2 regions of the Streptomyces sp. NPDC006687 genome follow, and region 2 is predicted to be linked to the other one. Evidence: riboswitches for the same ligand, from Rfam matches in the RefSeq annotation. Region 2 holds a riboswitch; the other holds the start of a gene.
The links. Region 2 has a riboswitch for S-adenosylmethionine ahead of ABZ716_RS04320 (aminotransferase class V-fold PLP-dependent enzyme). Riboswitches for the same ligand answer to the same signal wherever they lie in the genome.
Positions count from the first base shown of each region.

Region 1: it holds a riboswitch for S-adenosylmethionine, as region 2 does, so the genes downstream of both, thrC (threonine synthase) here and ABZ716_RS04320 (aminotransferase class V-fold PLP-dependent enzyme) in region 2, are expected to answer to the same signal.

Region 1 covers NZ_JBEYJJ010000014.1:35,316-38,689, forward strand. The annotation lists gene ABZ716_RS18585 (MoaD/ThiS family protein) at 383-661, opposite strand; gene thrC (threonine synthase) at 698-1,999, opposite strand; SAM riboswitch class I at 2,017-2,155, opposite strand; gene ABZ716_RS18595 (glucosyl-3-phosphoglycerate synthase) at 2,361-3,311, shown strand; gene ABZ716_RS18600 (trehalose-6-phosphate synthase) at 3,373-3,374, shown strand, end outside.
Region 2 covers NZ_JBEYJJ010000002.1:425,355-428,728, reverse strand. The annotation lists gene ABZ716_RS04325 (Lrp/AsnC ligand binding domain-containing protein) at 1-114, shown strand, start outside; gene ABZ716_RS04320 (aminotransferase class V-fold PLP-dependent enzyme) at 125-1,516, opposite strand; SAM riboswitch class IV at 1,762-1,878, opposite strand; gene trpD (anthranilate phosphoribosyltransferase) at 1,960-3,024, opposite strand; gene ABZ716_RS04310 (cytochrome bc complex cytochrome b subunit) at 3,191-3,374, opposite strand, start outside.

The sequences.
Region 1 (3,374 bases), on a different contig from region 2:
TTACTGGCCCTTGCGCAGGTCCGCACTTCGCGGACCCGGGTCAGAACTTGCGCCGGAACGCCTCGACCGGGGCTGAATGTATCTGCACCGCTGCTGTCTGCAACAGGTCATTCCGACGAGAAATCTGGACACGAACGCATGTGGAAATGGGCTGAAAATTTGGCCTATTCCTGGGCAAGTCGGGCCAGACAAGCCGCACCAATGCCCCAAAAGACACGTGCATGTTGACTCAATGTCAACCCTCTTCCTGCCCGTTCATATGCGGCGGGCAAGAACGACGGAGGGGACTTCCCCAACTCTACCGCGCCCAATCAAGCAGAATTGCCCCCTCCGCTTTTAGCGGAGGGGGCAATTCAGAATGCGGCGCGACGCTCTTCGCGCGTCAGCAGCCGCCCGCCACGGCGGGAATGATCGAAACGCCCGCGCCGTCCGGCGTCGCCGCCTGCAGGCCGCCCTCGAAGCGCACGTCGTCGTCGTTGACGTAGACGTTCACGAAGCGGCGCAGCTTGCCCTGGTCGTCCAGGACGCGCGCGGCGATGCCCGGGTGGTTCGCCTCCAGGGAGTCGATGACCTCGGCCAGGGTCGCGCCCTCGGCCGGGACCTCGGCGGCGCCGCCGGTGTAGGTGCGCAGGATGGTGGGGATGCGGACGTTGACGCTCATGGCGCTACCGCCTTTCCGTGTAGTGCGAGGGAAGGGTCAGGCCAGGCCGGCGGCGCGGAACGCGTCCAGGCTCGGGCGGATGGTGGCGGTCTGGCCGGTGCCGGCCACCGCCTCCAGGGTCTTGAGGCCGTCACCGGTGTTCAGGACCACGGTGGTCAGCGAGGGGTCCAGGAGCCCGTTCTCGATGAGCTTCTTCGTCACGCCGACGGTCACACCGCCCGCGGTCTCGGCGAAGATGCCCTCGGTCTGAGCCAGGATCCGGATCGCCTCGACGACCTGCTCGTCGTTGACGTCCTCGACGAAGCCGCCGGTGCGGCGGGCGATGTCGAGCACGTACGGGCCGTCCGCAGGGTTGCCGATGGCCAGGGACTTGGCGATCGTGTCCGGCTTCTGCGGGCGGACCACGTCGTGCCCGGCCTTGAAGGCGGTGGACACCGGGGAGCAGCCCTCGGCCTGGGCGCCGAAGATCCGGTACGGCTTGTCCTCGACCAGACCGAGCTTGATCAGCTCCTGGAGACCCTTGTCGATCTTGGTCAGCTGCGATCCGGACGCGATCGGGATGACGATCTGGTCGGGAAGCTGCCAGCCGAGCTGCTCACAGATCTCGTAGGCGAGGGTCTTGGAACCCTCCCCGTAGTAGGGGCGCAGGTTGACGTTGACGAAGCCCCAGCCCTCGCCCAGCGGGTCACCGATGAGCTCGGAGCAGAAGCGGTTGACGTCGTCGTAGTTGCCCTCGATGCCGACCAGCTCGCCACCGTAGACACCGGCCATGACGACCTTGCCCTGCTCCAGGTCGTGCGGGATGAACACGCAGGAGCGGAAGCCCGCGCGGGCCGCCGCCGCGCCGACGGCGCCGGCCAGGTTGCCCGTGGAGGAGCAGGAGAGGGTGGTGAAGCCGAACGCGCGGGCCGCCTCGACGGCGATGGCCACGACGCGGTCCTTGAAGGAGTGCGTCGGGTTGCCGGAGTCGTCCTTGACGTACAGCTTGCCGGTGACGCCCAGCTCCTTGGCCAGGTTCCGCGCGTCCACGAGCTTGGTGAACCCCGGGTTCAGGCTCGGCTTGGACGCCACGTCCGCGGGGACGGGCAGCAGCGGGGCGTAGCGCCAGATGTTGTTGGGGCCGGCCTCGATCGCCGCGCGCAGCGCCTCAGGGTCGCCGGCGGGCAGCTCGTAGGCGACCTCCAGCGGACCGAAGCACTCGACGCAGGCGAAGATGGGGCCGAGCTCGAAACGGGTACCGCACTCACGACAGGAAAGGCCGGTGGCGGGACCGAGATCGACGGATCCGGCGGCGGTGGACTCCGACGGGGCAGGGATAGCGGCGGTCTGTGCAGCCATGATGGCGAGGCCCTTTCTCCTCATCTTCCCCATGGCGCACTTCGCCATGAGACGGAATTGGCACCTTCCCTAGCCGGGGCCCCGCGCGAGCGAGAACCGACTGGAGGGTTGCCGGGGCTTCAACGGGCCGTGTCCCTCTGCCCCTCTGGATGAGCGGTATGGCACCGGCACACGCGCTCGATGGCGCGCCGGTGCGTTTGTGGCGAGGACCCCCGGCATGTGGCGGGCCTTCGCGTTGTTCAAGACTGTAACCGAAAGGGACGGCGCGTTGAGACGGCTGTCCGAAGCGCGAGATGGATCACGAACCGGCCGAAAACAGCCGGGTCCGATGCCGCCGCCGGATGATCAGGGAGTGCTGAGAGTGCTGGATGAGGTGGAGCGCTGGCTGGCCGACCGCTCCTGGTCCGCCGCCGACCGACCGCTCGACCAGCTGCTCGACCGGAAACGGGCGGCCGGGACCACCGTGAGCGTGGTACTGCCCGCCCTCGACGAGGAGGCCACGGTCGGACAGATCGTGGAGGTGATCCGGCGCGACCTGATCGAGGGGCTGCCGGTCCCCCTGGTCGACGAGCTCGTGGTGATCGACTCCGGGTCCGCCGACCGCACGGCCGAGATCGCGGCGAAGGCCGGCGCCCGGGTGGTGCACCGCGACGAGATCCTGCCGCGCGTCCCGGCCGTCCGCGGCAAGGGCGAGGTGCTGTGGCGCTCGCTGCTGGCCACCACCGGGGAGATCGTCTGCTTCGTCGACGCCGACCTGCGGGACTTCACCTCCGCCTTCGTCTCCGGCATCGTCGGCCCGCTGCTCACCGACCCGCAGGTGCAGTTCGTCAAGGCCATGTACGACCGCCCGCTGGGGGACGCCCCCGGCCAGGGCGGACGGGTCACGGAACTGGTGGCGCGGCCCCTGCTCAACCTCCACTGGCCCCAGCTGGCCGGCTTCGTCCAGCCGCTCGGCGGCGAGTACGCCGTACGCCGCTCCCTGCTGGAACGCCTGCCCTTCCCCGTCGGCTACGGGGTCGAGCTCGGGCTGCTCGTGGACGCCCTCCACACCGTCGGGCTGGACGCCCTCGCCCAGGTCGACGTGGGGGTCCGGCTGCACCGCCACCAGGACGGGCAGGCCCTGGGCCGGATGGCCGCGTCCATCTACCGCACCGCGCAGCTGCGGCTCTCGCGCGGGCACCTCACCCGGCCGGAGCTCACCCAGTTCGAGAGGGGGCCGGACGGGTTCGTTCCGCGCACCTACCCCGTGGACACGGAGGAACGGCCGCCCATGCTGGAGATAGAGGAGTACGCCGTCCGCCGCGTGGCCTGAGGTGGCGAACCGGTTGTTTCCCGGACGTTTGAGCGAGCGGACCCCGGGCTAGGTTCGCGGCAT
Region 2 (3,374 bases):
CCCGGCCGCATCAGCAAGATCCCGGGCGTCGAGGCCACGGACACCCACGTCGCGTTCCGCACCTACTCCCAGCACGACCTGGAAGCCGCCTTCGCCATCGGCCTCGACGCCTAGGGGGCCTGCCCTACACCGCCGGGACGCAGCGGCCCTCTTCCGTGCGGTACCGCCACTTCGCGCCGTCAGTGACGAGTTCGCGCACCGCGCGGACGAAGCGCTCCACGTGCTCGTCGGGGGTGCCGGCGCCGAAGCTGACGCGGATCGCGTTCAGGGACCTCTCGCCCGCGGCCGCCTCCGGCGCGCCGCACTCGCCGGGCTCCTGCGGCTCGCCGCCGAGCAGGGTCCGCACCAGCGGGTGGGCGCAGAACAGCCCGTCGCGCACGCCGATCCCGTACTCGGCGGAGAGCGCCGCCGCGAAGTGCGAGCTGTTCCAGCCGTCGACCACGAACGAGATGACGCCCACGCGCGGGGCCTCGTCGCCGAACAGCGACAGCACCCGTACCTGCGGGACCTCCGCCAGCCCCTCGCGGACCTTCGCGATGAGGTGCCGCTCGCGGGCGACGAGCCCGTCGAAGCCTGCCTCCTGGAGCGCCCGGCAGGCGGAGGCGATGGCGTAGACGCCGATGACGTTCGGCGAGCCGGCCTCGTGGCGGGCGGCGGTGGTGTGCCAGGCGACCTCGACCCCGCCGTCCTCGCGGCGGGCGACCGTACGGGAGGCGCCGCCCCCGGCGAGGTACGGCTCGGCCTCCTGGAGCCAGTCCGCCCGGCCGGCGAGCACGCCCGAGCCGAAGGGCGCGTACAGCTTGTGCCCCGAGAAGGCGACCCAGTCCACGTCCAGCTCCTCTACGGAGACCGGGTGGTGGGGGGCCAGCTGGGCGGCGTCCAGCACGATCCGCGCGCCGTGGGCGTGCGCGGCGGCGGCGAGCTCCTTGACCGGCCACAGCTCGCCGGTGACGTTGGACGCGCCGGTCACGCAGACCAGGGCGGGGCCGTGGGGCTCCCGGTCGGCCAGCGCCCGCTCCAGGGTGGCGACGGCCTGGGCCGGGGTGCGCGGGGCGTCGAGGTAGGTGACCTGCGCGTCGCGCCAGGGCAGCAGCGAGGCGTGGTGCTCGGTCTCGAAGACGAACACCTGGCAGCCGGCCGGGAGCACGGCCGCGAGCAGGTTGAGGGAGTCGGTGGTGGAACGGGTGAAGACCACCTGGTCACCGGCGCGGCAGCCGAGGAACGCGGCGACGGTGGCCCGGCTCTGCTCGAAGAGGTCGGTGGAGAGCTGCGAGAGGTATCCGGCGCCGCGGTGGACGCTGCCGTAGTACGGGGCGTACGCGGCGACGTCGTCCCAGACCCGCTGGAGCGCGGGGGCGCTGGCGGCGTAGTCCAGGGCCGCGTAGCTGACCTCGCCGCCGGTGACCAGCGGGACGGTGACGTCCCGTCCGAGCACGGGCAGCGGCTCGGCACACACGGGCTCGGCGGGGGCGGTACGGACGGTGGTGGTGGCGGCGGCGTTCAGGGATGCGGACATGGCGGTATCTCCCGGCAGGCAGGGGCGGAATGGCTTCGGTGTGCCCGTACGCGGGGACGGCTGCGCGGCGCGGCGGGGCGCACGGCGGTGACGGCCGTCAGGGGTACGGGAAGTGCCTCGGAAGCGGTGCGGGTACGCGGAAGGGACCCGGTGTCCGAGGGGTGAAGAAGGGGCGGAGTCGCCCTATCGCATTCGCTTGCTCACGGAAAACGCTCCTCGGAGGACCAGGACCCCTGGTGTCGAGGGATCCGCGCTTGCCGTAGACCTCGCTGCCTACGGCCTGGTCATCACCCGGGGCACCCCGCCACGGAAGGAGGGTTGCCGGACAGCGAGCCGGGGCCAAAACGCTGTCACTCGTGACCTTGGAGAGCATCCTGCCACAGGATGCCCGCAGCGCAAGACCCCGGTCCACGATGCGGACCGGGGTCGTGGCGGAGAACGGCTCAGGCGTTGCTGGCCGCCACCCAGCGCTCCAGCGCGGCCCGGGCGGCGCCCGAGTCGATGGACTCGGCCGCACGGGCCATCCCCGCGGCCAGCTGCTCCTCCAGCGAGCCCGGGCCCGGGTCCAGGGCCACCAGGGCGGACGCCGCGTTCAGCAGGACGGCGTCGCGCACCGGACCGGTCTCCCCCGCCAGCAGGCGGCGGGCCACGTCGGCGTTGTAGGAGGGGTCGCCGCCGCGCAGGGCCGAGATGTCGATGGTCCCGATGCCCACGTCGCGCGGGTCGAAGGCGTGCTCGGTGATCCGGCCCTCGCGCACCCACCACACCCGGGAGGTCCCGGTGGTGGTCAGCTCGTCCAGGCCGTCGTCCCCGCGGAAGACCAGGGCGGAGGTGTTCCGCTCCGCGAGCACCCCGGCCATGATCGGCGCCAGCCGGCCGTCCGCGACCCCGACCGCCTGGGCCGTGACCCGGGCGGGGTTGGTGAGCGGGCCGAGGCCGTTGAAGGCGGTGCGCACCCCCAGGTCCCGGCGGGCCGAGGCCGCGTACCGCAGGGCCGGGTGGAAGACCACGGCGGCGCAGAAGGTGATGCCCGCCTCCTCGGCGACCTCGGCCACCCGCCGGGGGGTCAGGGCCAGGTTGACGCCGAGCTTCTCCAGGACGTCGGAGGAGCCGCTGGCGGAGGAGGCGGCCCGGTTGCCGTGCTTGACGACCTTCGCGCCCGCGCCGGCGGCCACGATCGCGGACATGGTCGAGATGTTGACGGTCTTGGCGCCGTCGCCGCCGGTGCCGACGATGTCCACGGTCCGCCCGGGCACCTCGATCAGGTTGGCGTGGGCGTACATCGTCCGGACGAGTCCCGTGTACTCCTGGACGGTCTCGCCCTTGGCCCGCAGCGCCACCGCGAAGCCGGCGATCTGCGCGTCGGTGGCCTCCCCGCGCATGATCCGCTCCATGGCCCAGGCGGTGTGGTCGGAGGTGAGGTCGCGGCCGCTGAGCAGGGCCTCCAGGATGCCCGGCCAGGTGGGGGCCGCCACGCTGTCGCCGCCTGCCGGGGTCGCAACGTTCATGGTCAGCTCCTGCTGCTCGTCGGGTTCTCCCGTCCAAGGGGAAGGATCTCAGCCTATCCAGCCCCGGAGACGGCAATGAGCCCCCGTCCAGACCCTGGACGGGGGCTCTTGCCGTGGCGACACCAGGATCGACCTGGATCGATCCCTCAAGCGGTCATGCCGGAGATCAGTGGTGGCCGTGGCCGGACTGGATCTCCTTGTACTCCTCGGCGGTGGGCTTCGGGATCTGGTTGCCCTCCGCGTAGAAGCCCTTGCTGAGCTTGGCCCGCAGCTTCTGGGCGCCCGTCACCTTGCGCTCGACGCCGTTCTCGTCGACCGTCGGGCCGAGGTCGAGCGGCTTGTACTGCTCG